DNA from 4 places in the Enterobacter sp. LM3 genome. Region 1 is predicted to be linked to each of the others. Evidence: predicted binding sites of a transcription regulator. Region 1 holds the regulator's gene; each other region holds the start of a gene.
What was found. The regulator PurR, encoded in region 1, represses purine synthesis genes. The targets are predictions, from matches to a motif close to CANGCAAACGTTTGCNTG.
Positions count from the first base shown of each region.

Region 2: a site for PurR is predicted at 5,210-5,227, ahead of pyrD (quinone-dependent dihydroorotate dehydrogenase). Genes of this name have one in related genera too.
Region 3: a site for PurR is predicted at 2,278-2,295, ahead of glyA (serine hydroxymethyltransferase). Genes of this name have one in related genera too.
Region 4: a site for PurR is predicted at 1,898-1,915, ahead of purE (5-(carboxyamino)imidazole ribonucleotide mutase). Genes of this name have one in related genera too.

Region 1 covers NZ_JBJURN010000006.1:99,871-107,145, reverse strand. The annotation lists gene rnt (ribonuclease T) at 83-739, shown strand; gene grxD (monothiol glutaredoxin 4) at 798-1,145, opposite strand; gene ACJ9N4_RS09395 (C40 family peptidase) at 1,484-2,260, shown strand; gene sodB (superoxide dismutase [Fe]) at 2,383-2,964, shown strand; gene ACJ9N4_RS09385 (MFS transporter) at 3,002-4,168, opposite strand; gene ACJ9N4_RS09380 (YnhF family membrane protein) at 4,333-4,422, opposite strand; gene purR (HTH-type transcriptional repressor PurR) at 4,721-5,746, shown strand; gene punR (DNA-binding transcriptional activator PunR) at 5,764-6,675, opposite strand; gene punC (purine nucleoside transporter PunC) at 6,791-7,275, shown strand, end outside.
Region 2 covers NZ_JBJURN010000001.1:100,349-107,623, reverse strand. The annotation lists gene pepN (aminopeptidase N) at 1-790, shown strand, start outside; gene ssuB (aliphatic sulfonates ABC transporter ATP-binding protein) at 842-1,612, opposite strand; gene ssuC (aliphatic sulfonate ABC transporter permease SsuC) at 1,609-2,400, opposite strand; gene ssuD (FMNH2-dependent alkanesulfonate monooxygenase) at 2,410-3,555, opposite strand; gene ACJ9N4_RS00520 (sulfonate ABC transporter substrate-binding protein) at 3,552-4,505, opposite strand; gene ssuE (NADPH-dependent FMN reductase) at 4,498-5,073, opposite strand; gene pyrD (quinone-dependent dihydroorotate dehydrogenase) at 5,322-6,332, shown strand; gene zapC (cell division protein ZapC) at 6,499-7,041, shown strand; gene ACJ9N4_RS00500 (YcbX family protein) at 7,038-7,275, opposite strand, start outside.
Region 3 covers NZ_JBJURN010000004.1:321,773-329,047, forward strand. The annotation lists gene ACJ9N4_RS07520 (ROK family transcriptional regulator) at 1-314, shown strand, start outside; gene ACJ9N4_RS07525 (DoxX family protein) at 431-853, shown strand; gene glyA (serine hydroxymethyltransferase) at 908-2,161, opposite strand; gene hmpA (NO-inducible flavohemoprotein) at 2,466-3,656, shown strand; gene cadC (lysine decarboxylation/transport transcriptional activator CadC) at 3,806-5,359, shown strand; gene cadB (cadaverine/lysine antiporter) at 5,709-7,043, shown strand; gene cadA (lysine decarboxylase CadA) at 7,127-7,275, shown strand, end outside.
Region 4 covers NZ_JBJURN010000011.1:20,462-27,736, forward strand. The annotation lists gene mnmH (tRNA 2-selenouridine(34) synthase MnmH) at 1-158, opposite strand, end outside; gene purK (5-(carboxyamino)imidazole ribonucleotide synthase) at 254-1,321, opposite strand; gene purE (5-(carboxyamino)imidazole ribonucleotide mutase) at 1,318-1,827, opposite strand; gene ACJ9N4_RS13180 (hypothetical protein) at 2,002-2,187, opposite strand; gene ACJ9N4_RS13185 (YdgH/BhsA/McbA-like domain containing protein) at 2,258-2,467, opposite strand; gene lpxH (UDP-2,3-diacylglucosamine diphosphatase) at 2,619-3,341, opposite strand; gene ppiB (peptidylprolyl isomerase B) at 3,345-3,839, opposite strand; gene cysS (cysteine--tRNA ligase) at 4,014-5,399, shown strand; gene malI (Mal regulon transcriptional regulator MalI) at 5,489-6,505, opposite strand; gene ACJ9N4_RS13210 (PTS transporter subunit EIIC) at 6,590-7,275, opposite strand, start outside.

The sequences.
Region 1 (7,275 bases):
ATATGCGCCCGTAGTTTTACTGCATCCCCGCCCAAAATTTGCCATAATGCGCTCTGCTTTTTTCCCCTTGTAAGAGACCCTGATGTCCGATAACGCTCAATTTACCGGTCTGTGCGACCGTTTTCGTGGTTTTTATCCCGTTGTCATTGATGTAGAAACAGCCGGATTTAACGCTAAAACCGATGCGCTGCTTGAAATTGCCGCCATCACGCTGAAGATGGATGAACAGGGCTGGCTTACTCCGGACACCACGCTGCATTTCCACGTTGAACCGTTTGAGGGGGCAAACCTCCAGCCAGAAGCGCTGGCCTTTAACGGTATCGACCCGAAAAACCCACTGCGCGGCGCGGTGAGTGAATACGAAGCCCTTCACGCCATTTTTAAAATGGTGCGTAAAGGCATGAAAGATAATGACTGTAGCCGTGCCATTATGGTGGCCCATAACGCCACGTTCGATCACAGCTTTACGATGGCCGCTGCCGAACGCGCGTCACTTAAGCGCAACCCCTTCCACCCGTTTGTGACGTTTGATACTGCGGCACTGAGTGGTCTGGCGCTGGGGCAAACGGTTTTATCCAAAGCCTGCATCACGGCGGGTATTGATTTTGACGGTACGCAGGCGCATTCCGCGCTATATGACACGGAACGTACGGCTGAACTGTTCTGCGAAATTGTGAACCGCTGGAAACGTCTGGGCGGCTGGCCGCTGCCGATGGGTGAAGACGCAGGCCAGGAATAACGGGCCCAGCGTAAAAAAAGCGACCTTAAAAGGTCGCTTTTTTGTCTGCACAGAAAACTTATTCTGCGTCCGGCTCTTCCGTTTTGTACTTCGCCGCCGTCTCTTTGATCAGCTGCTGCAGTTCGCCACGCTGATACATTTCAATCAGGATGTCGCAACCGCCCACCAGCTCACCGTCTACCCACAACTGTGGGAAGGTCGGCCAGTTTGCGTATTTAGGCAGCTCGGCGCGAATATCCGGGTTCTGCAGGATATCAACGTAAGCAAAACGTTCACCACAGGCAGACAGCGCCTGAACCGCTTGCGCGGAGAAACCGCAGCTTGGCAGCTTCGGAGAACCTTTCATGTACAGGAGAATCGGGTTTTCAGCGATCTGGCGCTGGATTTTTTCAATAGTGGTGCTCATGTCTTGCTTCCTTTAACTTCTGTTACGGCATTCGTCTGACATTGTAGCGGTTCAGACAGACATCGGAAAATAACATTTTTGTCACGTCTTATTATTTTAACGATTGTCGCTAAAAGTTGCATTCTAAATGGTGCTTATCCCTGTTCCCCGCAGGGTTTTGCTTAGGGAGTGAACAATAGTGCGGCAAATCGATGAATTTTTTTGCACTTGCTAACGAAACATAATTTTAGATTGAAAAATGCTATTAACTTCTCGGGTTTTTATAGATTAGAATCGTCGGGCTTTGTAAATCACACGCAGGTATTATAGATGGCCTGCCTTTACCAGGGGACTGCCCAGTGGCGCGGATAAATAAAATCTCGATCACGCTCTGTGCTTTACTGTTTACAACACTCACTTTCACGCCAGTGGCGAACGCCTCTCAGCAGGCGCGGCATTCTGCTGTGCAAAAAACGCATCTGGCGAAGAGCACAGAACGTAATAAAAAAACCACCAGTAAGAACGAAAAGAAGAAAACCACCACTCAGACCAAACAAACCGCCTCCAGCAAGACAAAAACAAAACCTTCCCGCACCGCCCACACCACAAAGAGTAAAGCCTCGCAAACTGCCGCTAACCTCATGACTGAAAAGTGTACCGTGCGTAAAGGTCATAAAACGAAATGCACGAAAGTCCCTAAAAAATTAGCGGAAGTGCATAAGGTTCGCGTGCAGAAAGCACAAAAAACGGCGATGAATAAACTGATGGGGCAAATCGGCAAACCGTACCGCTGGGGGGGAACCTCACCACGTACCGGTTTTGACTGTAGCGGCCTGGTCTATTACGCCTATAAAGATCTGGTGAAGTTCCGCATTCCACGTACCGCCAATGAAATGTACCACCTGCGCGATGCCTCTCCGGTTGACCGTGGTGAACTGGAAAGCGGCGATCTGGTCTTCTTCCGCACCCAGGGTCGCGGAATGGCCGATCACGTCGGCGTCTACGTTGGCAACGGGAAATTCATCCAGTCACCGCGCAGCGGCCAGGATATTCAAATCACCTCTCTGAGCGAAGACTACTGGGTGCGCCACTATGTGGGTGCGCGCCGCGTCATGACACCGAATACTATCCGCTGATCCCTGCCCTGCCGCTACCGTGGCAGGGTAAGTTCCTCTTTTGAATGCCCTTTCAATTTGCTACTCTATCCTCGTTGTGCGTATGGCTATACGCAACATAAAAAACAATAAGGAGAGAAGCAATGTCGTTCGAATTACCTGCACTACCGTATGCAAAAGACGCCCTGGCCCCACACATTTCTGTGGAGACCCTGGAATACCATTACGGCAAACATCATCAGACGTATGTCACCAATCTGAACAATCTGATCAAAGGCACCGATTTCGAAGGCAAAACGCTGGAAGAGATCGTACGCAGTTCAGAAGGTGGCGTATTCAACAACGCGGCTCAGGTGTGGAACCACACCTTCTACTGGCACTGCCTGGCTCCGAACGCCGGTGGAGAACCTGTTGGTGAACTGGCTGCCGCCATTAACGCCGCATTCGGCAGCTTCGCGGATTTCAAAGCGAAGTTTACTGATGCAGCAATCAAAAACTTCGGTTCTGGCTGGACCTGGCTGGTAAAAGAAGCTGATGGCAAACTGGCTATCGTTTCTACCTCTAACGCAGGCACGCCACTGACCACCAGCGCAACGCCGCTGATGACCGTGGATGTGTGGGAACACGCTTACTACATCGACTACCGCAACGCGCGTCCTAACTATCTGGAGCACTTCTGGGCACTGGCTAACTGGGACTTTGTGGCGAAGAACTTCGCTGCATAAGAGATACGCAGAAGGGTTCGCCCTTCTGCGTTTTTGTTTATTCTGCGACGCAGGCCGTTTCAGGTTGTTTACGACCTGACATCATCACTAACAGCAGGCCCAGTGCGGCAATGATTGCCCCCATCACCGGCACAAAGCTGTAACCCAGCCCACCTGAAATCACGGCCCCACCGGCCGCCGCTCCCAGCGCATTACCCAGGTTGAATGCCCCGATATTGACGGAAGACGAAAGACCCGGTGCTTCATGGGCGACACGCATCACGCGCATCTGCAGCGGAGGAACCACGGCAAACGTTGCCGCACCCCATACCACCATCGCAATAGCTGCCCCCAGCTCGTTACGCGCCAACCACGGGATCGCCACCATGATGACTATCAGCAGAGTTAAAAAGCCTTTCAGCGTTCCATTCACCGAACGATCGGCCAGTTTCCCGCCGAGATAGTTGCCGATGGAAAAGCCCACGCCGATCAACACCAGCATCGCGGTAATAAAGACCGGCGCTGCGTGGGTGATATCATGTAGCACCGGGGAAATATAGGTGTAGAGGGTGAACATCGCCCCGGCCCCCAGCACAGTGGTCAGCAGCGCGGAAAGTACCTGAGGGCGCATCAGCACCGCCAGCTCTTTGCGTACTTCAGGGCGTTCACCGACACTGCCTTTTGGCAGGGAGAAGAACAGCGCCACCATCGCGACCACCCCCAACGCAGCGGTGGCGAGGAAAGACATACGCCAGCCAATCACTTCTCCCAGCCAGGTGGCAGCAGGCACGCCACCAATATTGGCGATCGTCAGCCCCATAAACATGGTTGCCACCGCGCTGGCTTGCTTGTGTTTTGGTACCACACTTGCCGCCACAACAGACCCCAGCCCAAAGAATGCGCCGTGGTTAAGACTGGTCAGGATCCGTGACAGCATCAGCGTGGTGTAATCCGGTGAAATGGCGGAGAGCACATTGCCCAGCGTAAAGATAGCCATCAGGAAAATCAGCGCATTGCGCCGGGCGCGATGCGAAAGCAGCAGCGTCATCAGCGGAGCCCCCACCATCACACCAATGGCATAAGCACTGATTAACATACCGGCCGCAGGGATAGAGACGTCCACGCCCCGGGCGATAACAGGCAGTAACCCCATTGGGGAGAATTCAGTGGTGCCAATCCCGAAAGCGCCAATCGCCAGGGCCAGCAGAGGAAAATTGATTTTCATGAGTCAACTCCGGATGCCGTGTCATCACGCGACACAGAACAAAGAAGTCAAAAGCATGACATCAATCACAAAAAATGAGAAGTTAACAAATTGGCAAAAGATTTTTGCCAGAGGAGTAACAATCGGGAGATCCGGAGGGCGAGTACACTCTCCCTCCGCGTAAATCAGTGCAATGCAGCAGTCAGACCGCCAGCCACAATCAAAGCCAGCACAATAACGGTGGTCACCAGTGAAAACTTCAGATCGGAACTCATCAATTTTTCTCCTTTTAATCCCCACACGGAAAGTGAGCTTGCTCATTTTTACACAGTTTACATCAAAAATCTTCCTGGATTTAAACTGATAACCACTTTTGCTCTTCCCCTTTTCATCAAGATAGGACAAAATTCCACGCTAAATTTATTAGCGTACCGGCCATTGACCCCCTCCTGACGTCCCGTGTCGTTTTCCTGGCGTGCCGCAATTCAAAAGTTGCGAGATAAGGGTGAGAGAAGGCAAACGTTTACCTTCCAGTTTTTCAGGAGCTTAGGATATGGTCTGGAGTGACATTTAATGGCAACAATTAAAGACGTAGCAAAACGCGCAAACGTTTCCACTACAACCGTATCACATGTAATTAACAAAACCCGCTTTGTTGCGGAAGAGACGCGTAATGCCGTTTGGGCAGCCATCAAAGAACTGCACTACTCACCAAGTGCGGTGGCTCGCAGCCTCAAGGTTAATCACACCAAATCCATTGGTTTGCTGGCCACCAGCAGTGAAGCGGCCTATTTTGCCGAGATCATTGAAGCGGTAGAGAAAAACTGTTTCCAGAAAGGCTACACCCTGATTCTGGGCAACGCATGGAACAGCATTGAAAAACAGCGTGCCTACCTGTCGATGATGGCACAAAAGCGCGTGGATGGCCTTCTGGTGATGTGTTCCGAATACCCGGAGTCTGTTCTTTCCATGCTGGAAGAGTACCGCCATATTCCGATGGTGGTCATGGACTGGGGTGAAGCGCGCGCCGATTTCACCGATTCCGTCATCGATAACGCCTTTGAAGGTGGTTATATGGCAGGTCGTTATCTGGTCGAGCGCGGCCACCGCGAGATTGGCGTGATCCCGGGTCCGCTTGAGCGCAATACCGGTGCCGGTCGTCTGGCGGGCTTTATGAAAGCGATGGAAGAAGCGCTGATCACCGTACCGGAAAACTGGATTGTGCAGGGCGACTTTGAGCCGGAATCCGGTTATCGCGCCATGCAGCAGATTGTCTCCCAACAGCACCGCCCCACCGCCGTCTTCTGTGGCGGGGACATCATGGCGATGGGCGCACTCTGTGCGGCGGATGAGCTGGGTCTGCGCGTGCCGCAGGATATTTCTGTGATCGGGTATGACAACGTGCGTAACTCGCGCTTCTTCACCCCGGCGCTGACCACCATTCACCAGCCGAAAGACTCACTGGGTGAAACGGCCTTCAATATGCTGATGGACAGGATCGTCAGCAAGCGCGAAGAGTCACAGTCCATTGAAGTTCACCCGCGTCTCATCGAACGTCGTTCCGTTGCGGATGGTCCATTCCGCGACTACCGTCGTTAATCGCCATACGGAGCCAGCTAAGCTGGCTCCCGTAGCCACTCCCGGTTCAGCGTTTCACTGTCTCCCAGATAATCCAGTAGCCAGGCCATCGCGGGCGATACATCGTTTTGTTGCCAGGTCAGACAGCAGGCCGCATCCGGGAACGGATTCTCCAGCGTCAGCGCAACCCATTCGCCGGTGTCGATCCTCGGACGGGCAAAATGGACAGGCACCATCCCCACGCACAGCCCGGCGCTGAGACAGGTCGCAGAAGATGCCCAGTCCGGCGCAACCACCCGTCGCTGGTTATCCAGCAGCCAGGTAATACGCTTGGGTAGCGAACGCGAGGTATCTTCCAGCACCAGCGACGGCCAGTTGCGTAGTGTATCGTCACTCAGCGGCCCCTCCATTGCTGCCAGCGGGTGATCGCTGGCCACCACACATTTCCAGCTCAGCATCCCCATATCGCGAAACGCATAGCGCCCCCCAACGGGGATTGCCTGGGTCGCGCCAATCGCCATCTCTACCCTGCCGTCCGCCAGCGCATCCCAGACACCGTTGAACACCTCCTGCGACACGCGCAGCTCGACATCCGAGAAATGGCGATAAAAATCAACAACCATCTGCCGGGTACGTTCGGGTTTGACGATGTTATCCACGGCAATGGAAAGATGCCCTCGCCAGCCGTTGGCTATCTGCTGACACTGTTCACGGGTGATCTGCATTTTTTTGATAACAGAACGCCCTTCTTTCAAAAACCACGCTCCTGCGGGCGTTAATTCCACATCGCGATGACGCCGCTCAAACAGCGGTACTGCCAGCCACTCCTCCAGCTGACGCACCGTATAGCTGATCGCCGACGGGACACGGTGCAGCTCCTGCGCTGCACCACTAAAGCTGCCGTTGCGTGCGACAGCATCCACGACTTCAAGAGAATAATCTGACCACATTTTCTGCCTGCAAAAAATTTGAATGCACCCGCCAAATATTAGCGTTTCACAAGCCGGTTTGCACTCCCTACACTCTGCGCCAACATACCCCTGCCTCCTTAAAGAGAATAAAACCATGCAACCCAGGAAAGGATTTTTAGTCTGGCTCGGCGGCTTAAGCGTGCTGGGCTTTTTAGCCACCGATATGTACCTGCCCGCTTTCGCCGCGATGCAGGAAGATTTACAAACGCCAGCTGCAGCCATCAGCGCCAGCCTGAGTCTGTTCCTCGCCGGTTTTGCCTTCGCACAGCTGCTCTGGGGGCCGCTCTCCGACCGCTTCGGCCGTAAACCTGTGTTGTTACTGGGTCTGGCTATTTTTGCCGTGGGCTGTCTGGGCATGTTATGGGTACGCGATGCGGCCTGGCTGCTGGTGTTGCGCTTTGTTCAGGCTGTCGGCGTCTGCGCCGCTGCCGTGACCTGGCAGGCGCTGGTGACTGACTATTACCCGGCGTCACGCACCAACCGCATTTTCGCCACCATTATGCCGCTGGTGGGCCTCTCACCGGCACTCGCCCCGCTGCTGGGCAGCTGGATCCTGGCGCATTTCGACTGGCAGGCGAT
Region 2 (7,275 bases), on a different contig from region 1:
TGACCCGGCGCTGGCGGCTGAAATTCTGACGTTGCCTTCTGCGAGCGAAATCGCTGAACTGTTCGAAATTATCGACCCGATTGCTATCGTGGCGGTGCGTGAAGCGTTGACCCGTACGCTGGCGACCGAGCTGGCAGACGAATTCCTGGCGATTTACAACGCCAACAAGCTGGATGAGTATCGCGTGGAACATGCTGATATCGGCAAACGTTCCCTGCGCAACACCTGCCTGCGCTATCTGGCCTTCGGTGAAGTGGAACTGGCAAACACGCTGGTGAGCAAGCAGTACCACGAAGCCGATAACATGACCGATGCCCTGGCGGCTCTGGCTGCAAGCGTTGCCGCTGAGTTGCCGTGCCGTGATGCGCTGATGCAGGAGTACGATGACAAATGGCACCAGGATGGTCTGGTAATGGACAAGTGGTTCATTCTGCAGTCTACCAGCCCGTCTGCCGATGTTCTGAGTACCGTACGCAGTCTGTTAAAGCACCGCTCCTTCACCATGAGCAACCCGAACCGCGTGCGTTCCCTGATTGGTGCGTTTGCCAGCAGCAACCCGGCAGCTTTCCACGCAGAAGATGGCAGCGGTTATCAGTTCATGGTAGAGATGCTGACCGAGCTGAACAGCCGTAACCCGCAGGTGGCGTCTCGTCTGATTGAGCCGCTGATCCGTCTGAAACGCTACGATGCGAAGCGTCAGGCGAAAATGCGTGCCGCGCTTGAGCAACTGAAAGGGCTGGAAAATCTGTCTGGCGATCTGTTTGAGAAGATCACCAAGGCACTGGCCTGATATAAAAGTTAACCCTCCCTCTCCCTGTGGGAGAGGGATGGGGTGAGGGCATCAGGCATTAGCTTTCACTCGCTGTAACTCAGTTTCTCCACGCTTCATCACTCTATCCAGCACTTCCGCTTCCAGCTCTGCCAGTCTTGCTGACCCCACGCGACGTGGGCGCGGAATATCGACAGTCAGATCCAGCCCAATTTTTCCCTCCTCTATCAGCAGTACGCGGTCGGCCATCGCCACGGCTTCGCTGACATCATGCGTCACCAGCAATACCGTAAATCCGTGCTCCTGCCATAAAGAGACAATCAAATCCTGCATGTCGATACGCGTCAGGGCGTCGAGTGCCCCAAGCGGTTCATCCAGCAGCAGCAGGCCAGGGCGATGAATCAGTGCCCGCGCCAGCGCCACGCGCTGTTTTTGTCCGCCTGATAATGCTGCGGGCCATTCACCCGCGCGATTTTCCAGCCCAACGGTGGTCAGCGCCTGCCTGGCCTCTTCCCGCCAGTTGCCTTTCAGACCCAGCCCGACGTTGTCGATAACCGTTTTCCACGGCAGCAGGCGTGCGTCCTGAAACATCATGCGGGTATCGTCCTGAATATTCGCCAGCGGTGTCGTGCCCGCCAGAATCTCCCCGCCGTTGGGAGTCTCCAGACCGGCCAGCAGGCGCAGCAAAGTGCTTTTTCCGCCGCCGCTACGACCGACAACGGCCACAAATTGCCCGGCGGGAATATGCAGATCCAGTGCATTAAGAATGGTGTTTTCACCGTAGCGTTTAGTGACGCCATTCAACAGCAGCGGTGTCCCCTGATTCAGTCGGGCAGTATTCATGCTCTGGCCTCCAGAGTGGTATAAGCCGGGTTCCAGCGCAGCCAGCTACGCTCCAGCCACTGGGCGCTGACGTCGGCGAGTTTGCCGAGCAGGGCATAAAGAATGATGGCGACCACCACCACGTCCGTTTGCAGGAACTCGCGGGCGTTCATCGCCAGATAACCAATACCGGAGTTGGCCGAGATAGTTTCAGCCACGATCAGCGTTAGCCACATCAGGCCGAGTGCGAAACGCACGCCAACCATAACAGAAGGCAGAGCACCCGGCAGGATCACATGAATAAAGAGGGCTAAACCGGATAAACCGTAGCTGCGCGCCATCTCCACCAGCCCGCGATCGATACTGCGGATCCCGTGCCAGGTATTGATATAAATGGGGAACAGCGTCCCCAGCGCCACAAGAAAAATCTTGGCGCTTTCATCAATGCCAAACCACAAAATGACCAGCGGGATCAATGCCAGATGTGGCACGTTACGCAGCATCTGAATGGAGGTGTCCAGTAACCGTTCTCCCCAGCGGGAAAGGCCGCTGATAAGGCCGAGGATCAGGCCGATACTTCCGCCAATTGAAAAGCCAATCACGGCACGCCACGAACTGATAGCCAGGTGCTGCCACAGCTCTCCGCTCATGCTCAGCGTCCAAAACGCTTCTACAACGCCCTCCGGAGAGGGCAGAATGCGGCTCGACAGCCAGCCGGTTGAGGAGGCCAGTTGCCATAGCACCACAATACCGACGGGTAAAAACCAGGGGGCAGCACGCAGCAGCCATTTTTGCGCGGTGGCAGACATAGGTGCTCCTTAGCTTTGTGCTGCTTTTCGCGGAATAAACTCGTTGGCGACCGCTTCGCCCTGAAGCTGGAGCGAACGAGGCTGCGGAATTTCCGGGATGGCGACATCCAGATGCGGGAACAACAGCTCGCCCACGTTGTACGCCTCTTCCAGATGCGGGTAACCAGAGAGAATAAAGCTGTCGATACCCAGCTCAGCGTACTCATTAATCCGCGCCGCGACGGTTGGGCCATCGCCCACCAGTGCGGTACCTGCACCGCCGCGAACCAGGCCCACACCTGCCCACAGATTGGGGCTGATTTCCAGATCCTCGCGCTTACCGTTATGCAATGACGCCATCCGGTGCTGCCCCACGGAATCGGTTTTGGCGAAGGCGGCCTGCGCCCTGGCAATGGTGTCCTCATCCAGGTGCGAGATAAGCCGGTCGGCCGCCAGCCAGGCTTCTGCATTTGTTTCACGCACAATCACGTGCAGGCGAATACCAAAACGCACCTTGCGACCATGAGCTGCTGCTTTGGCGCGTACCTGAGCTATTTTTTCTTTAACCAGTTCAGGTGGTTCGCCCCAGGTCAAATAGAGATCAACCTGCTCAGCGGCCAGATCCTGCGCCACATCGGAAGAACCGCCAAAGTAGAGCGGCGGGCGCGGCTGTTGTACCGGCGGAAAGTAGAGTTTTGCATCGCGAACATGCACATGTTTACCTTCAAAGGTGACGGTTTCGCCTTCAAGCAGACGTCGCCAGACGCGGGTGAACTCGGCGGATGCTTCATAGCGTTCCGTGTGATCGAGGAACACACCGTCGCCCGCCAGCTCCTGGGGATCGCTTCCCGTGACCAGGTTAAACAGCGCCCGCCCGTTGGAGAGCCGGTCGAGCGTGGCGGCCTGACGTGCTGCCACGGTAGGGGAGACCACGCCAGGACGCAGCGCGACCAGGAATTTCAAACGCTGAGTCACCGGGATCATCGATGCAGCGACCAGCCAGGCATCCTCGCAGGAGCGTCCGGTGGGGATCAGCACGCCGGTAAAACCGATCCTGTCCGCTGCCTGGGCAATCTGTTGCAGATAAGCGTGATCAACCGGGCGGGAACCCTCTTCTGTGCCAAGATAGTGTCCATCACCGTGGGTGGGTAAAAACCAGAAAAGATTCAGACTCATAATTGGGTTCCTTCAGTGCCAGCGGGTTGCCAGATACGTTCGCGAATGTTCACCTGCTTTGGAACGAGGTGATTTTGATAAAAGAGATCGGCGGTTTGTTGCTGGAGTGCAGCAACATGTGCGTCCACAGGGCGGATAGTGGTGATGGGGCGGTGGTCAAGATAGCTGGCGATCACTGGCTCAGGTAATCCCATGCTTTTTGCCAGCAGAGTTATACTCTCCTGCCGCTGGCTTTGCGTCAGGGCATCGGCCTGCGTAAAGGTATCGAGGACGCCCTGGATAAAAGCACCATTCTTTTCTGCATACGGACGCGCGGCGAGGTAGAACGAGCCGGTCTGTTTCAGCGTGGTACCATCCTTTAACACCCGCACACCACCCTGCAGTAATGCGGCGGAATAGTACGGATCCCAGATAGCCCAGGCATCTACGTTACCTTGCTGGAATGCGGCGCGCGCATCGGCAGGTGTCAGATAGACGGGCTGAATGTCGGTGAACTTCAGCCCGGCTTCCTGCAGGGCGCGTAGCAGCAGGTTGTGCGAGCTGGAACCTTTCTGGAATGCCACTTTGTGGCCCTTGAGTTCCGCAACGTTCTTAATCGCGCTATTTTCAGGAACCAGTATCACTTCCGCTTTCGGTTTTGCAGGCTCAACACCCACGTAAACCAGATCGGCCCCGGCAGCCTGAGCAAAGATCGGCGGAATATCTCCGGTGCTGCCGAGGTCGATACTTCCGACGTTAAGCGCTTCGAGCATCTGCGGCCCTGCCGGGAACTCAACCCAGGAAAATGTTGTGCCCGGGAAGCGTTTTTCCAGAAGCTGATGATTTTTTGCCAGCACCATGCTGATGCTGCCTTTCTGGTAGCCGATGCGCAGACTTTCCGGTGCTGCATGAGCCAGCGACGAGAGGGCAATCAGACCTGCCAGCCCGATACGTGTCAGGGTGTTAAACATGTGCGACTCCTTGCGGCAGACCAAACGCAGGTGCCTGGATATCCCGGCGGTGCAGGGCATGCCAGAAGGTTTCCAGCGCACCATCGAGGCGGGTTTGTAGGTTCGGCGTAAAGTGAGGTTTGTGCTGGTAGTCGATAACCTGCGAGTCATCAGCGAAGACACCGTGCAGGATCTCCTGCGCTTTTAACGCGTTCAGTACCGGCTTCAGGGCGTAGTCCACCGCCAGCAAATGGGCAACTGTCCCGCCTGTTGCCAGCGGCAAAACCACCTTACCGTCCAGGGCGCGTTCAGGGAGCAGGTCGAGCAGGGTTTTCAGCGCGCCGGAAAAAGAGGCTTTATAAATGGGCGTCGCCACGATTAACCCGTCAGCGTCTTTGAGCTGTTCTGTCAGGGTTTTGAGTGCCGGGCTGTCAAAGCGCGCGTAGAGCAGATCTTCGGGTTCGAAGTTATGCAGGTTCCAGTGGCACACTTCCACATCCAGGGCATTGAGCTTTTCGCGGGCATATTCCAGTAGTGCGCTGGAACGAGAAGGAAAGCGAGGACTTCCTGCCAGGGTAATGACGCGCATGATTGCTCCTTATAACTAATTGTTTGCTTTTATCTAACATTGATAACAATTTTCAGGAGTGTGACATTGCGGGGTTATTCCACTAAATGATTTATATGAAATTTAAATGCAGAAAATTGCATAAGAAGTGTACGTAGAGGTAAACGATTGCGTTTTCCGTTGATTTTTTGCCGCAGGTCAATTCCCTTTCCGGGCAGGATCGCACATAATCCCCTCCCGGTTTGCACACCGGGAATCCAGGAGAGTTCATGTACTACCCCTTCGTTCGTAAAGCCCTTTTCCAGCTCGATCCTGAGCGCGCTCATGAATTTACATTCCAGCAATTACGCCGTATTACCGGTACACCACTGGTTGCACTGGTGCGTCAACGCGTGCCGGAAAAACCTGTGCAATGCATGGGCCTGACCTTTAAGAATCCGCTGGGTCTGGCGGCTGGTCTGGACAAAAATGGCGAGTGTATTGATGCTCTGGGTGCAATGGGGTTCGGCTCCATTGAAATCGGTACTGTCACCCCACGCCCGCAACCGGGTAATGACAAGCCGCGTCTGTTCCGTCTGGTTGAAGCAGAGGGGCTGATCAACCGCATGGGCTTTAATAACCTCGGCGTTGATCACCTGGTTGAGAACGTCAAAAGATCCCATTTTGATGGCGTATTAGGCATCAATATTGGTAAAAATAAAGACACGCCGGTTGAGCATGGTAAAGATGACTACCTGATTTGTATGGAAAAAGTCTATGCCTATGCTGGTTATATTGCGGTGAATATTTCATCACCGAATACTCCGGGCCTGCGCACTTTGCAATATGGCGAAGCGCTGGACGATCTCTTGACCGCCATAAAAAATAAACAAAATGAGCTGCAGGCGATCCACCATAAATATGTTCCGGTCGCGGTTAAGATCGCCCCGGATCTTTCTGCTGAAGAATTGATCCAGGTTGCTGATAGTTTAGTCCGCCATAATATCGACGGTGTGATTGCGACCAATACGACACTCGATCGTTCTCTCGTTCAGGGAATGAAAAACTGCGACGAAGCGGGTGGGTTAAGTGGTCGTCCGGTACAATTAAAAAGCACAGAAATTATTCGTGCCTTGTCCGCCGAATTAAAAGGTCGTCTGCCGATTATTGGTGTGGGGGGGATCGACTCCGTGATTGCTGCCCGTGAGAAGATGGCGGCTGGTGCGTCACTGGTGCAAATCTATTCCGGCTTTATTTTTAAAGGGCCGCCTCTGATTAAAGAAATCGTTACTTACATCTAATCTTTTCTCCTAATCAGACAACCAGGGCTTTATTTCCAGCCCTGGTTGTTTTATATTCCGTCATTGTTGCTTATTTAGACATTATGGTCTTTTATTAAATGACGCTATAAATGAAGCAACAATCAGGACATTTTTAGAACAGGGTGTTTGGGGACGGGAGAGACACATGCGAATTAAACCTGACGATAACTGGCGCTGGTATTTTTGCGACGAGCATGATCGAATGATGCTCGATTTAGCCAATGGCATGTTGTTTCGTTCTCGTTTTGCACGCCGAATGTTAACTCCGGACGCTTTCTCACCGTCAGGCTTTTGCGTTGACGATGCTGCACTTTATTTCTCGTTTGAAGAAAAATGCCGGGATCTGGTGCTGTCCAAAGAACAGCGCGCTGAGCTGGTATTAAATGCGCTGGTAGCGATCCGTTTCCTGAAACCGCAAATGCCGAAAAGCTGGCATTTTCTGGCACATGGCATGAGCTGGACGCCAGCAACAGGCGATGCGGCCAGTGTGAGCCTGAGTGATACTGCAGAAGAGGTTAACCTGCTGGTGGTTGAGCCTGGCGAAAATGCCGCCCTCTGTTTGCTGGCACAGCCCGGCGTAACCATTGCCGGGCGAATGATGCAGCTTGGTGATGCGATTAAGGTGATGAACGACAGACTGAAGCCGCAGCTTCATGTGGATTCGTTCAGCCTCGAACAGGCTGTTTAAGCTTCCAGCTGCACTGACGTTCTCGGGATACAGCTGCAACATAAAATGGTACCGTCATCGCCAATGGCTGATTTTTTCAGCGCACTGACCTCGCCCTCGACCAGTTTGATCCGACAGCACCCGCAGATACCTGCCCGACAGGAGTAAGGTACGCGGATCCCCGCTTGCTCCAGTTGTTCAAGTAACACTTGCTGATTGTTGCCACGGATGACATTACCCTGCCAGTGAATATCC
Region 3 (7,275 bases), on a different contig from region 1:
CACTGATCCACGCCTGGCAGCAAGGAGACGTACGGGTTCAGGCGTGGGTAGAAAACGCGGCCAACGCTATTGGTCTGAGCCTGTATAATTTTCTCAATATCCTGAATATTAACCAGATATGGCTTTACGGGCGTAGCTGCGCGTTTGGAGAGAGCTGGCTCAATGCCATCACTCACCAAACAGGATTTAACCCTTTTGATAAAAATGATGGGCCGGGAATTAAAGCAACGCATATCAGTTTTGGCCGACTCAGCCGCACGCAGCAAATTCTGGGGATTGGTTATTTATATGTGGAATCGCAGTTAGGTGAATAATAGCGATACCCATTTTTTAAATCACCCTGATACCTGATTTATGAAGAAAAGCTGAATGGCAGAGTATTGATTTGTGTATTAGTTTTAAAACAGGTCCCCTCAAAAACGAGCCTGCTATGAACACTCTACGCTATTTTGATTTCGGTCAGTCACGCCACCTGTTGCTGTTGATTGCCCGTATCGCACTTGCTGTGCTGTTTATCATCTTTGGCTATCCGAAACTCATAGGGTTTAGCGGAACCGTACAATATATGACCTCACTGGGCGCACCGATGCCGATGCTGGCAGCGATTATTGCGGTGGTGATGGAGATCCCCGCTGCAATTCTGATCGTGCTCGGCTTTTTCACCCGCCCTGTCGCCGTGCTCTTTATTTTCTACACGCTGGGTACGGCAATTATTGGCCACCGTTACTGGGATATGACCGGTGATGCGGTTGTGCCAAACATGATTAACTTCTACAAGAATATCAGTATTGCTGGTGCATTTATTTTGCTGGCTATCGTGGGGCCGGGGGCAATATCCCTTGACCGGCGCTAAACCATAAAAAAAGGCCGCAAACGCGGCCTTTTTTATTTCTGCAAAGCAGAGGAATTATGCGTATACCGGGAAACGTGCGCAGATATCCAGAACTTTACCTTTGACGCGCTCGATTACCGCTTCGTCATTGATGTTGTCCAGAACGTCACACATCCAGCCAGCCAGCTCTTTCACTTCTGCTTCTTTAAAGCCACGGCGAGTGACAGCCGGAGAACCGATACGGATACCGGAAGTCACGAACGGGCTCTTCGGATCGTTAGGCACGCTGTTTTTGTTCACGGTGATGTTGGCACGGCCGAGGGCAGCGTCAGCTTCTTTACCGGTCAGGTTTTTATCAACCAGATCCAGCAGGAACAGGTGGTTTTCAGTACCGCCAGACACCACTTTGTAGCCACGGTTCAGGAACACTTCTACCATCGCTTTGGCGTTTTTCGCAACCTGCTGCTGGTAAACTTTAAACTCTGGCTCCATCGCTTCTTTCAGCGCAACCGCTTTACCCGCAATAACGTGCATCAGCGGGCCACCCTGCGCGCTTGGGAAGACGGCAGAGTTCAGTTTCTTATACAGCTCTTCGCTACCGCCTTTCGCCAGGATCAGGCCACCGCGTGGACCTGCCAGGGTTTTATGGGTAGTGGTAGTCACAACGTGAGCATGTGGAACCGGGTTCGGGTAAACGTCTGCGGCAATAAGACCTGCAACGTGCGCCATATCAACGAACAGGTAAGCACCGATGCTGTCTGCGATTTCACGCATTTTTGCCCAGTCAACGATACCGGAGTAAGCAGAGAAACCACCGATGATCATTTTCGGCTTGTGCTCTTTAGCCTGCTTCGCCATGTCTTCGTAGTCAATTTTACCGGACTCATCAATACCGTAAGGGATGATGTTGTACAGTTTGCCGGAGAAGTTAACCGGGGAGCCGTGAGTCAGGTGACCGCCTTGTGCCAGGTTCATACCCAGAACGGTATCGCCCGGCTGCAGCAGAGCGGTGTAGACCGCGAAGTTAGCCTGAGAGCCTGAGTGCGGCTGCACGTTAGCGTAGTCAGCACCGAACAGTTCTTTTGCACGATCAATCGCCAGTTGCTCAACGATATCAACGTACTCGCAACCGCCGTAGTAGCGCTTGCCCGGGTAACCTTCAGCATATTTGTTGGTCAGCTGAGAACCCTGCGCCTGCATAACGCGCGGGCTGGTGTAGTTTTCGGAGGCGATCAGTTCGATGTGCTCTTCCTGACGTACTTTTTCCTGCTCCATAGCCTGCCACAGTTCGGCATCATAATCGGCAATGTTCATTTCACGCTTTAACATCCGCATCTCCTGACTCAGCTAACAATAAAATTTTGGCCTGAAAAGGCAGTCCAGTTGGACAACGCGCAACAGTATAACTGATTAGTTCTGCGATAACAGGTCTTGACAAACGATTTTACGCAAACGTTTTCCTTCACGCCACGCAAGGGTTTGAGGAATAAAGCCCTCGCCATTATCAATGGATTTCTTTTCAGGTTTGTGATGCATATTTTTCATGATGCAAAGAACCATTTACAACGCAGGGGTATTTTTTATAAGATGCATTAAAAATACATCATTAAAGTCACATCTGAAGGAAGCTGCTATGCTCGACGCTCAAACCATCGCTACCGTTAAAGCCACTATTCCCCTGCTGGTTGAAACGGGTCCTAAACTCACCGCCCATTTCTACGATCGCATGTTCACGCATAACCCGGAGCTCAAAGAGATTTTCAACATGAGCAACCAGCGTAACGGCGATCAGCGTGAAGCCCTGTTTAACGCCATCGCGGCTTATGCCAGCAATATCGAAAACCTGGCGGCGCTGCTGCCTGCGGTAGAGAAAATTGCGCAGAAACATACCAGCTTCCAGATCAAACCAGAGCAGTACAACATTGTCGGCGGCCACCTGCTGGCGACGCTGGATGAGATGTTCAGCCCGGGTCAGGACGTTCTGGACGCATGGGGTAAAGCCTACGGCGTGCTGGCAAACGTGTTTATCAACCGTGAAGCACAGATCTACAGCGAGAACGCCAATAAAAACGGCGGCTGGGAAGGTACACGTGCATTCCGCATCGTCGGGAAAACACCACGCAGTGCATTGATTACCAGCTTTGAGTTCGAGCCGGTTGATGGCCAGCCGGTCGCTGATTATCAGCCAGGCCAGTATCTGGGCGTCTGGCTGAAGCCTGAAGGCTTCCCGCACCAGGAGATCCGTCAATACTCCCTGACCCGCAAACCCGACGGTAAAGGTTATCGCATTGCCGTGAAACGCGAAGACGGTGGTCAGGTTTCTACCTGGCTGCATAATGAAGCGAATGTGGGCGATGTGGTTCAGCTGGCGGCACCTGCCGGCGACTTCTTTATGACCGTTGAAGCGAATACGCCTGTAACGCTGATCTCCGCGGGCGTGGGTCAAACGCCAATGCTGGCGATGCTGGATACGCTGGCGAAGTCTCATCACAATGCACAGGTGAACTGGTTCCACGCCGCCGAGAACGGCGATGTACACGCATTTGCGGATGAAGTGAAAACGCTGGCGACTGGCCTGCCACGCTTTAACGCACACACCTGGTATCGTCTGCCGACGGAGGCCGACCGCGCCGCTGCCCGTTTCGACAGCGAAGGTCTGATCGATTTAAGCCAGCATGAGGGTGCGTTCAGCGCACCAGAGATGCAGTTCTACGTCTGTGGGCCAGTGGCGTTTATGCAGTATGCCGCGAAGCAGCTGGTAGAACTGAACGTGAAGCCAGAAAACATTCATTACGAGTGTTTTGGCCCACATAAGGTACTGTAAACTCCACATTTCCCCCCGGGTGCCGCGTCCTGCGGTGCCCGTTTTGTTATTTTCATCCCCGGTACTGACTCATGTTGCTTATCAATAATGGGTAAGTCATTTGTGTTATGATTGATCCTTCCCCTTTTCCGCTTTAGGGCGCTTTTTTTATGCAACAACCTGTTGTGCGCGTTGGCGATTGGCTGGTTACCCCGTCCGTAAATCAAATTAGCCGTCAGGGCCGTCAGCTAACGCTTGAACCACGTTTAATTGACCTTTTGATGTATTTCGCCAGACACCCCGATGAGGTACTGAGCCGGGATGAGCTTATTGATAACATCTGGATGCGCAACATTGTCACCAGTCATGTAGTGACCCAGAGCATTTCTGAACTTCGTAAGTCGCTGAAGGATGGTAACGAACAAAGCCCTGAATATATCGCCACGGTGCCAAAGCGCGGCTACAAGCTTACCGCCACTGCCGTCTGGTGTACGGAAGAAGAGCCAGATATCACTCCCCCTTCTCTCGCCACACCACCCGCAGTGCTTCCCATCAGGGTAACAGAAACACAGCCTCAGACGATGACCTCGTCAGCTTTACCGTCACCCTCATTTCGCCTGGCACGGGACAAAGTCGATCGGCGCAAGCGCATCGCAACGTTCTGGACCTGGCTACTGTTTTTGTCTTCACTCGGCGCGCTGATTGCGCTGGTATTAATGTCGCTTGTCAACTCCCATCCCCCGGTCACCAGTACGCGCCTGCTGCTCAATCCGCGAGATATTGACGTGCGCTTTGAGCCCGGTAACTCCTGTAATAGCTGGACGTCTCAACAGTCCTATGCGATTGGCCTTGGCAATCTGATCACCACGTCGCTGAATACCTTCTCCACCTTTATGGTGCATGACAAGACCAACTATAACGTGACAGAGCCCAGCAGTTCAGGGAAAACGCTCACCATCAAATTCGTAAATCAGCGCCACTACCGGGCACAGCAGTGCTTTATGTCGGTATTGCTGGTCGATAACGCCGACAGCTCCATCATGCTGGACAAGCGTTATTTTATTACCGACAACACGCTGCTATCAGTGCAGGAGGATCTCCTCCATAGCCTTTCCTCGGTGTTGACGCAGCCCTGGCCGCCGCGCATGCAGGCACTGCTTGAGCAATTCCGCCATTCGAAAAGTATGCCGCTGGCGCAATACTACCAGGCAAACCAGCTGATTGTGGAAGGTGATGTTGCATCATTAAATAAAGCCAGTGAAATACTTGAGATGGTCACGAAAGACGCACCAGACTTTACTTTCGCCTTATCGGGAAAAATTCTGGTTGATGTATTACGTCATTCGCAGCAGCAATTTGATAAAACACAGCTGCAAGGGCTCAATAATGAGCTGGACAAAATAGCACAACGACCAGGCGTTCAGGACACTGCGCCGTGGTATCAAATACAAACCATCGATGCGCTAACTAAAGGCGATATTGATGACGCATACACTGACATTAATAAAAGCATTGATCTTGAAATGTCATGGTTAAATTATGTGCTGTTAGGAAAAGTATACGAAATGAAGGGCGAAAATCGTCTGGCTGCCGACGCCTATATTACAGCGTTTAATTTACGCCCAGGGGATAACACGCTCTACTGGATTGAGAATGGTGTTTTTCATACCTCAATCAAAAAAATCGTTCCGTACTTACAAACCTTTCTGAAAAATGAACAGTGAAAAATAGCGCAGCATCATTACCGCGTTAAATAACACTCTTATTAAAGTAGTTAAATTGTTGCCATGGTGTATTGATTGTTACCTCATGGCAACATAAACACCCCGCCAGATTACATCACCAACAGACTATAAAATAACAATATTTATCTTTTCCTGACCTAAACTTTTTATCCTGATGTGTTAATAAAAAAACCTCATGGTGTCATTTTTTTGAAGTTGTTTTTTATTTCATTTTATCTTTAGGATTTTTCCTTCCCGCATCCGTAATCTTGTCGCCAGTCGGTCGGATCGCTGAGTGACATCAGATAACGACCCGCACCTCAAAAAATAAAGCTCAGGAGAAATGAACATGAGTTCAGCCAAAAAGATCGGGCTATTTGCCTGTACCGGCGTCGTCGCCGGAAATATGATGGGTAGCGGTATTGCTTTATTACCGGCGAACCTTGCCAGTATCGGCGGTATTGCTATCTGGGGTTGGGTGATTTCTATTATCGGTGCGATGTCTCTGGCCTATGTTTATGCACGACTGGCGACCAAAAACCCACAACAGGGTGGTCCGATTGCTTACGCGGGAGAATTATCCCCAGCTTTCGGTTTCCAGACCGGCGTGCTTTATTATCATGCAAACTGGATTGGTAACCTGGCTATCGGTATTACCGCCGTATCTTATCTCTCCACGTTCTTCCCGGCATTAAATAACCCTATACCGGCAGGTCTCGCCTGTATTGCGATTGTCTGGATCTTCACCTTCGTGAATATGCTGGGTGGTACCTGGGTTAGCCGTCTGACCACCATCGGCCTGGTGCTGGTATTGATCCCGGTGGTTGTTACTGCTATCGCGGGCTGGCACTGGTTTGACGCCGCTATCTATCAGGCAAACTGGAACACCTCAACCACAACCGATCCACATGCGGTGGTCAAAAGTATCCTGCTGTGCCTGTGGGCATTCGTTGGCGTTGAATCCGCAGCGGTCAGCACCGGCATGGTGAAAAACCCGAAACGCACCGTACCGCTGGCAACCATGCTGGGTACTGCACTGGCAGGTATCGTCTATATTGCCGCGACTCAGGTTATTTCCGGTATGTATCCGGCTTCAGAGATGGCCGCGTCCGGTGCGCCGTTCGCTATCAGCGCATCAACCATCATGGGCAGCTGGGCCGCGCCAATTGTTTCCGCCTTCACCGCATTCGCCTGCCTGACCTCTCTGGGTTCCTGGATGATGCTGGTAGGTCAGGCCGGGGTTCGTGCCGCCACTGACGGTAACTTCCCGGCAGTGTATGGCGAAGTCGACAGCAACGGTATTCCGAAAAAAGGTCTGCTGCTGGCCGCCGTCAAAATGACCGTGCTGATGGTACTCATCACCGTGATGAACTCCAGCGGTGGTAAAGCCTCCGACCTGTTCGGCGAACTGACCGGTATTGCCGTCCTGCTGACCATGCTGCCGTACTTCTACTCTTGTGTTGACCTGATTCGCTTTGAAGGCGTTAACGTCCGCAATCTGACAAGCCTCATCTGTTCCGTACTCGGCTGTGCATTCTGCTTCATCGCGCTGATGGGTGCTAACTCGTTCGAACTGTCCGGTACCTTTATCGTCAGCCTCATCATCCTGATGTTCTACGGCCGCAAAATGTACCAGCGCCAGAACAACATTGATGCTGAAAGTCGTGTCGCCGACGCGCGTTAATCACTAACCCCCCTTTCTCTGAGCTCCTCCTGACACCTGTCACACCGTGACGGGAGGGGCCTTTTACACCTGGAGATACGACTATGAACGTTATCGCAATTATGAATCACATGGGCGTCTACTTTAAAGAAGAGCCTATTCGTGAACTGCATCGCGCCCTTGAGCGCCTGGATTTCCGCATTGTTTACCCTAACGACCGCGAAGATTTACTGAAACTGATTGAGAACAATTC
Region 4 (7,275 bases), on a different contig from region 1:
TTATAGCAGGTACCGACGGCGGCGCGTTCGTCATCGTTCATCAAAGGCAGGTTGAGTGCCGCAGGCATCGCACCCTGTGCAAATTCGATCGGCGCGCGAACGTCGATTAAAGGGGTATCGGACGCGAGGATCGCGCGATAATCCGTTCCATCGTTCATGGTTATTCCAGAAATCAAAACAGCAATGGACGACGATTTTACGCGCGTGAGATGAAGCCGGGGAAGGGGAAGATCAACTCCCCGGCACTTATCGCTTATTTAAGCTTCGATTGCGCCCAGACAATACCGCTCGCGTATTCTGGCGGTAACAGTGGGATCATCGCTTCCAGGGTGGCGCTCAGGCGGCCCGTGTCGGAATCGTTCAGGTTCAGGTGACCCACTTTACGACCCGGACGCACCTCTTTGTCGTACCAGTGCAGATGCACCAGCGGCAGCTTCAGCCAATCGTAGTTCAAATCGGTACCGATCAGGTTGATCATCACTGACGGGCTGTTCACTACCGGTTGCGGCAAGGGTAAATCAGTAATGGCGCGCAGGTGCAGTTCAAACTGGCTGATGGACGCGCCGTTTTGCGTCCAGTGGCCGCTGTTGTGTACGCGTGGAGCCAGTTCGTTGATCAGCAAACCGGACGGCGTGACGAAGCACTCCATCGCCATTACGCCGACATAACCCAGCTCGTGCATGATGGCGGAGAGCATGTCTTCTGCCTGCGCCTGTTGTGCGGCAAGAGCCAGCGGGAACGCCACGCTGGTGCGCAGAATACCTTCCTGATGCAGGTTATGCGTCAGCGGATAAAACACGGTGTGGCCGTCATGCGAACGAGCGCCCACCAGCGACACTTCGCCGCTAAAGTTGATGCCCTGCTCAACGATGCACTCACCGTAGCAGTCATCCGGCAGTTCAGCGGTTTCGTGTGCGCGCAGACGCCACTGTCCACGGCCGTCATAACCGCCCACGCGACGCTTCACAATAGCCAGTTCGCCCAGCATGTCGAAGACGTCAGCCCATTCGCTTTTGTCAGACAGCAACTGCCACGGCGCGGTTGCAAGCCCGAGTTTATCGAACAGCTGCTTTTGTGTCAGACGGTCAGCAATAATCGGGAACACATCGCGGTTCACAAAGGCGTTATGACGCGCCAGTTCACGCGTCAGCGCGGTTTCCGGCCAGCGTTCGATCTCTGCGGTAATCACGCTCTGGTGAAACGGAACGGCTTCCGGTTCGTCATCCAGGCCGACAGGCCAGACGCTAATGCCCAGCGGCTCTCCGGCCTGACGCAGCATGCGGCCCAACTGACCATTGCCGAGGACGCAAACCTGCTTCATGCCGCACCCCGCGGATCCGGGTTGTCCAGCACCTCGTCGGTCTGGGCTTTACGCCAGTCCGCCAGACGCTGATGTATTGCTTTATCGTGGGTCGCCAGAATTTGCGCGGCCAGCAGAGCGGCGTTTGCTGCCCCCGCTTTGCCAATCGCCAGCGTACCGACAGGAATGCCGCGCGGCATCTGAACGATGGAATAGAGGCTGTCGACGCCGCTTAACGCCGCGCTTTGCACTGGAACGCCCAGTACCGGCACCAGCGTTTTGGCGGCAATCATGCCGGGCAGATGTGCTGCGCCGCCCGCACCGGCAATGATCACCTCGTAGCCGTTCTCTTCAGCGCTTTCGGCGAAGCTGAACAGTTTGTCGGGTGTGCGGTGTGCGGAAACCACTTCAACGTGGTGCGGAACATTCAGGATTTCGAAGATTTCGGCGGCGAACTGCATGGTAGCCCAGTCGCTTTTGGACCCCATCACGATGGCGACACGCGCCGGATTATTGCGGGAAGACATGCGTCTTAAAACTCCTGTGGTGCGAAACACACTGCTTTCGAGGGCACAGAGAATAGCATGTAATACGGGCAAGGAAAACGGTTGCGCGGCTAAAACTTGAGCCGTTGTGGACCTCCGCGCATAACAAAACAGACCGCATTTGGCGGTCTGTTTAGCGAAAGTCTCTGGCGATTTTTACAGGAGATTGCCTGCTGTCAGGTTTTCTTTATCGAATGCATGGCCGACATCAATATGATTTTCCATGCTGGTGTCGATATTCGAACCTGCTTCTGGGGTGGAGAAGCGATTCTCCGCCGCCATCGCGCCAGTGGACAGGACAGCGGCCAGCAGCAGGGCGCTCACGATGCTGATTGTTTTCATTCTCTGTTCCTTGCTCATCATATTGTCGCTGTCGCTTGTCTGTTTACTGGCGGCACGGCAATCAGGGGTCTTATTTCGTCAGTTCTGCAGTCATGTGAACGCGGTTGTTGAACCGTGCGCTGGTGATTTTGTAAGACGCACCCTGTTCAGCAGCCTGAGCGGCAATTTTGGCTTCTGCGCGGTCAAGGGTAGAGGCGGTAGCGCTGACGCTCTGAGCGAAAGAACCGAAAGAGATCATAGAGAGAGCAGCAACTGAAACGAAAGTTTTGATGGATTTCATGGTCGTATTCCTTAAGTATTTTGTCTTGGATAGGGCGTGTTGCCCTGATGTGATAAATAATAGAACGACCACGGATTGGTTAAAATCGAAACAATTTGCGAATGTTATTCAAAAAAAATGAATGATATTAAACGTGCAGTGTGGGGGGAATTCAGAAAGGAAATGCGATCAGCTCGACGCCTTCAGGCGTGACTTTCACCATCGACCCTTCACTGTGCCAGGCACCCAGTACCACGCGGTGGGCGGGTTCGTCGTTGGCCGTCAGTGTGTGTACGTCCGGGCGATGGGTATGGCCGTGGATCAACCACTGGACGTGGTGCTTTTCCATCACGCTGACAACTGCCTGGGGGTTAACGTCCATGATGGTCATGGATTTGCTGCTGTTGGCGGCCTTACTGCCCGCGCGCATTCTGGCGGCGATGCGGTTACGGATAAACAGCGGCAGAGCCAGGAAAACTTTTTGGATCCACGGGGTGTGGACTTTGGCGCGAAACGCCTGGTAGCCGGTATCGTCGGTGCAGAGCGTGTCGCCGTGCATGATCAAAACGTTACGACCATAGAGGTTGAGTACCTGTTCTTCAGGCAACAACGTCATACCGCTTTCACGGGCGTAGCGCTTACCGAGCAGGAAATCACGGTTGCCGTGAATGAAGTAGCAGGGGACGCCGGAATCAACCAGCGCTTTAATGGCTGCCGCCATTTCGTGATGGAGCGGGTTGGGATCATCGTCGCCAATCCAGGCTTCAAACAGGTCGCCGAGGATGTAAAGCGCATCGGCGCTTTTCGCTTCACCGCGTAAAAAACGCAGAAAACCGGCGGTGATCGCCGGTTCTTCTGTTTGCAGATGCAAATCTGCAATAAAGAGTGTCGCCACGAATTACTCGCTGACGGTCACGCTTGTGATCACAACGTCTTCTTTTGGAACGTCCTGATGCATACCGCTGCGGCCAGTAGAAACGGCTTTGATCTTGTCAACGACGTCCATGCCTTCAACGACTTCGGCAAATACGCAGTAGCCCCAACCCTGCAGGCTTTCGCCAGAGAAGTTCAGGAAGTCGTTGTCAGCCACGTTAATGAAGAACTGTGCGGTAGCAGAGTGAGGAGCCTGAGTACGCGCCATTGCCAGCGTGCCACGGGTGTTTTTCAGACCGTTGTTCGCTTCGTTTTTAATCGCTTCTTTCGTCGCTTTCTGGTTCATGCCAGGTTCGAAGCCGCCGCCCTGGATCATAAAACCGTTGATTACGCGGTGGAAAATGGTGTTGTTGTAGAAACCTTCGCGGCAGTAGTCCAGGAAGTTTTTAACTGTTTCAGGCGCTTTGTCATCAAAAGTCTTGATTACGATATCGCCATGATTAGTGTGGAAAGTAACCATTTTTGCATCCTGTTCCGTTATTGTGGTGCGTCAACCCGTGTTCGGGTCACATATAGGGGCTTGTTATAGCATAACCACAGGATGCGATCACCTTGCATTGTGTGCTGCTTCGGGTTTGAATTACGGGTAGAATACCCGGTTTTCGTCCACACACGTGTTTACATGGAATCTTCGATGTTAAAAATCTTTAATACAATGACGCGCCAAAAAGAGGAATTTAAACCTATCCATGCCGGGGAAGTCGGCATGTACGTGTGTGGTATTACGGTTTACGATCTCTGTCATATCGGCCACGGCCGTACGTTTGTTGCCTTTGACGTAGTTTCACGTTACCTGCGTTTCCTGGGCTACAACCTCAAGTACGTGCGCAACATCACCGACATTGACGACAAAATCATTAAACGCGCTAATGAAAATGGCGAAAACTTCGTCGCGCTGGTCGATCGCATGATCGTGGAAATGCATAACGATTTTGATGCGTTAAATATTCAGCGTCCGGACAGCGAGCCGCGTGCAACCCACCATATTCACGAAATTATCGACATCACCGAAAAACTGATCGAACGCGGTCACGCTTACGTAGCGGATAATGGTGACGTGATGTTCTCGGTACCGACTGATCCAACTTACGGCCAGCTTTCCCGTCAGGATCTGGATCAGCTGCAGGCCGGTGCCCGCGTTGACGTGGTCGACGTGAAGCGTAACCCGATGGACTTCGTGCTGTGGAAGATGTCCAAAGAGGGCGAGCCAAGCTGGCCGTCTCCGTGGGGAGAAGGGCGTCCTGGCTGGCACATTGAGTGCTCGGCGATGAACTGCAAGCAACTGGGTAACCATTTCGACATTCACGGTGGCGGTTCGGATCTGATGTTCCCGCACCACGAAAACGAAATTGCGCAGTCTACCTGTGCCCACGGCGGCGAGTATGTTAATTACTGGATGCACTCCGGGATGGTGATGGTTGACCGCGAGAAGATGTCGAAATCACTGGGCAACTTCTTCACCGTGCGTGACGTGCTGAAGTATTACGACGCGGAAACCGTGCGTTACTTCCTGATGTCCGGCCACTATCGCAGCCAGCTGAATTACAGCGAAGAGAACCTGAAGCAGGCGCGCTCTGCGCTGGAACGTCTGTACACCGCACTGCGTGGTACCGACAAGTCCGTCGCGGCAGCAGGCGGTGAAGCGTTCGAAGCACGCTTTGTTGAGGTGATGAACGATGACTTCAACACACCAGAAGCCTATTCCGTACTGTTCGATATGGCGCGTGAAGTGAACCGTCTGAAATCTGAAGATATGGCTGCCGCTAATGCGCTGGCGTCACATCTGCGCAAACTCTCTTCCGTGCTCGGCCTGCTGGAGCAGGAGCCAGACGTGTTCCTGCAGAGCGGGGCCCAGGCGGACGATGGCGAAGTGGCAGAGATTGAAGCACTGATCAAGGCACGTCTGGAAGCGCGTCAGGCGAAAGACTGGGCGGCGGCAGATGCAGCACGTAATCGTCTGACCGAAATGGGTATCATCCTGGAAGATGGCCCGCAGGGCACGACGTGGCGTCGTAAGTAAGCCTGTTATGCCCGGTGGCGCTTATGCTTACCGGGCCCACAGGAGCATGAGTGTAGGCCGGGTCAGGCGTAGCCGCCACCCGGCTTTTTTTATGCCGATTCTCTGGTGATAAGCTGCCCGGAAAGGGTGATCCGTTGCGTTTGCAGCCCAGGCTCTTTCAGATTGCGTATCATCAACCCGGCGGCCTGGCGTCCCGTTTCTTCGCTGGCGGATGAAACGTAAGTAAACGACGGCGAGGTGAGGTTCACGTGCAGCATATCTTCAAAACCGACCAGCGCGACCTGTTGGGTTAAAAACACATCTTTCCCCACGGTACGTCCCACCTGATGAATGCCGGAAATAGAGCCGATCATCGCATCCGGTGAGTGGCAGAGCAGGGCGGTGATGGTGTTGTTCTTTTCCAGTAGCTGGCGAGTGGCAAAACCTGCCGCCAGCGTATCATCGCTACAGGCAGGAGAATACTCGTCACGCCAGAGCAGCCCGTTTTGCGTCATTGCGCTGCGAAAGCCGAGCAGACGCTGCTCGCGGATAAGACAACCTTCACGCCCACCAATGTAGGCAATATTGCGGTGTCCACGCTCAATAAGGTAACGCGCCGCAAGGTTTGCCGCCTGGCGGTTATCGCGCATCACCAGGTTGCATTTTTCGTCCAGCAAAGACTGGGAGACCGCTACCAGCGGTAAGGGACACTGGCGGATGTGTTCCGGCAGGGCGGCAGTGCGAGTGTCAGAGGCAAGGTAAATCACGCCAGCCACGCCTTGCTGTTTAAACGACAGCAGACAGCGCTCAAGATGGTCGTGGTCGTTCAGCGGCTGGCCGAGAAAAACCATATACCCCTGTTTTTCCAGCTCCTGAACAATGCTCGCCATCACCTTGATGGAAAAGCTGTCGCTGAAATCGCGCAGGATCAGGCCAATCAGGTTGGAGGTGTTGGCGCGAAGGTTGGCAGCGGCAACGTTATGCACATAGCCCAGCGTATTGATGGCAGCATTGACCTTCCCGATCGTTGCCTCTGAGATTTTCCCTTTCTGGCGTAGGACCAGCGAAACGGTAGAGACCGAAACCCCCGCGTGCTTTGCCACATCAATAATGCTGACTTTCTTCAAAACTGCTCCCTGAAATTTACCCATTATCAGCCAGTTAAGACAACGTCTCCCAGCGTACAGGAGACGTGTCGTTCAGGCATCTTATTATTTGCCGATTATGGTGGACATGGTCTGGGCGATAAACTGTGCTCTGGCACCGAAAATCACCTGGATACCGTTGTCTCCGACGAAGACCACGCCGCGTGCGCCCAGGCCGTTGAGGCCGTCTTTATCCACCGCATCGCTTTTCGCCACTTCCAGGCGCAGACGGGTGATACAGGATCCGACGGAATCGATGTTATGTGCCCCGCCCAGCAGACCGATGATCTCAGTTGCGATTTCAGTGTCGGTTTTATCGTCTGCACTGGCGGTGACTTCGGTGCGGCCCGGCGTTTTCACGTCGAAACGACGGATAACGAAGCGGAACGTGAAGTAGTAAATCATCCCCATTGGAATGCCGATGATAATGGCGTTCAGGAAGTTGGTCTGGTAACCGTTAAATGATGGCAGGATCCCGAACGACAGATAATCAATAAAGCCTGCAGAGAAAGATTTGGCAATATGGGCATGCAGCAGGTACATGGTCATGTAGGCCAGACCCGCCATAATGGCGTTGAAGACATACAGAACTGGAGCCACAAAGATAAAGGTGAACTCAACCGGTTCGGTGATCCCCGTCAGGAAGCAGGTAAGTGCCGCAGAGAACAGAATACCGGCAGCAATTTTCTTATTCTTCGTGTGCGCTTCGTGATACATCGCCAGGCAGGCCGCAGGCAGTGCAAACAGCATCA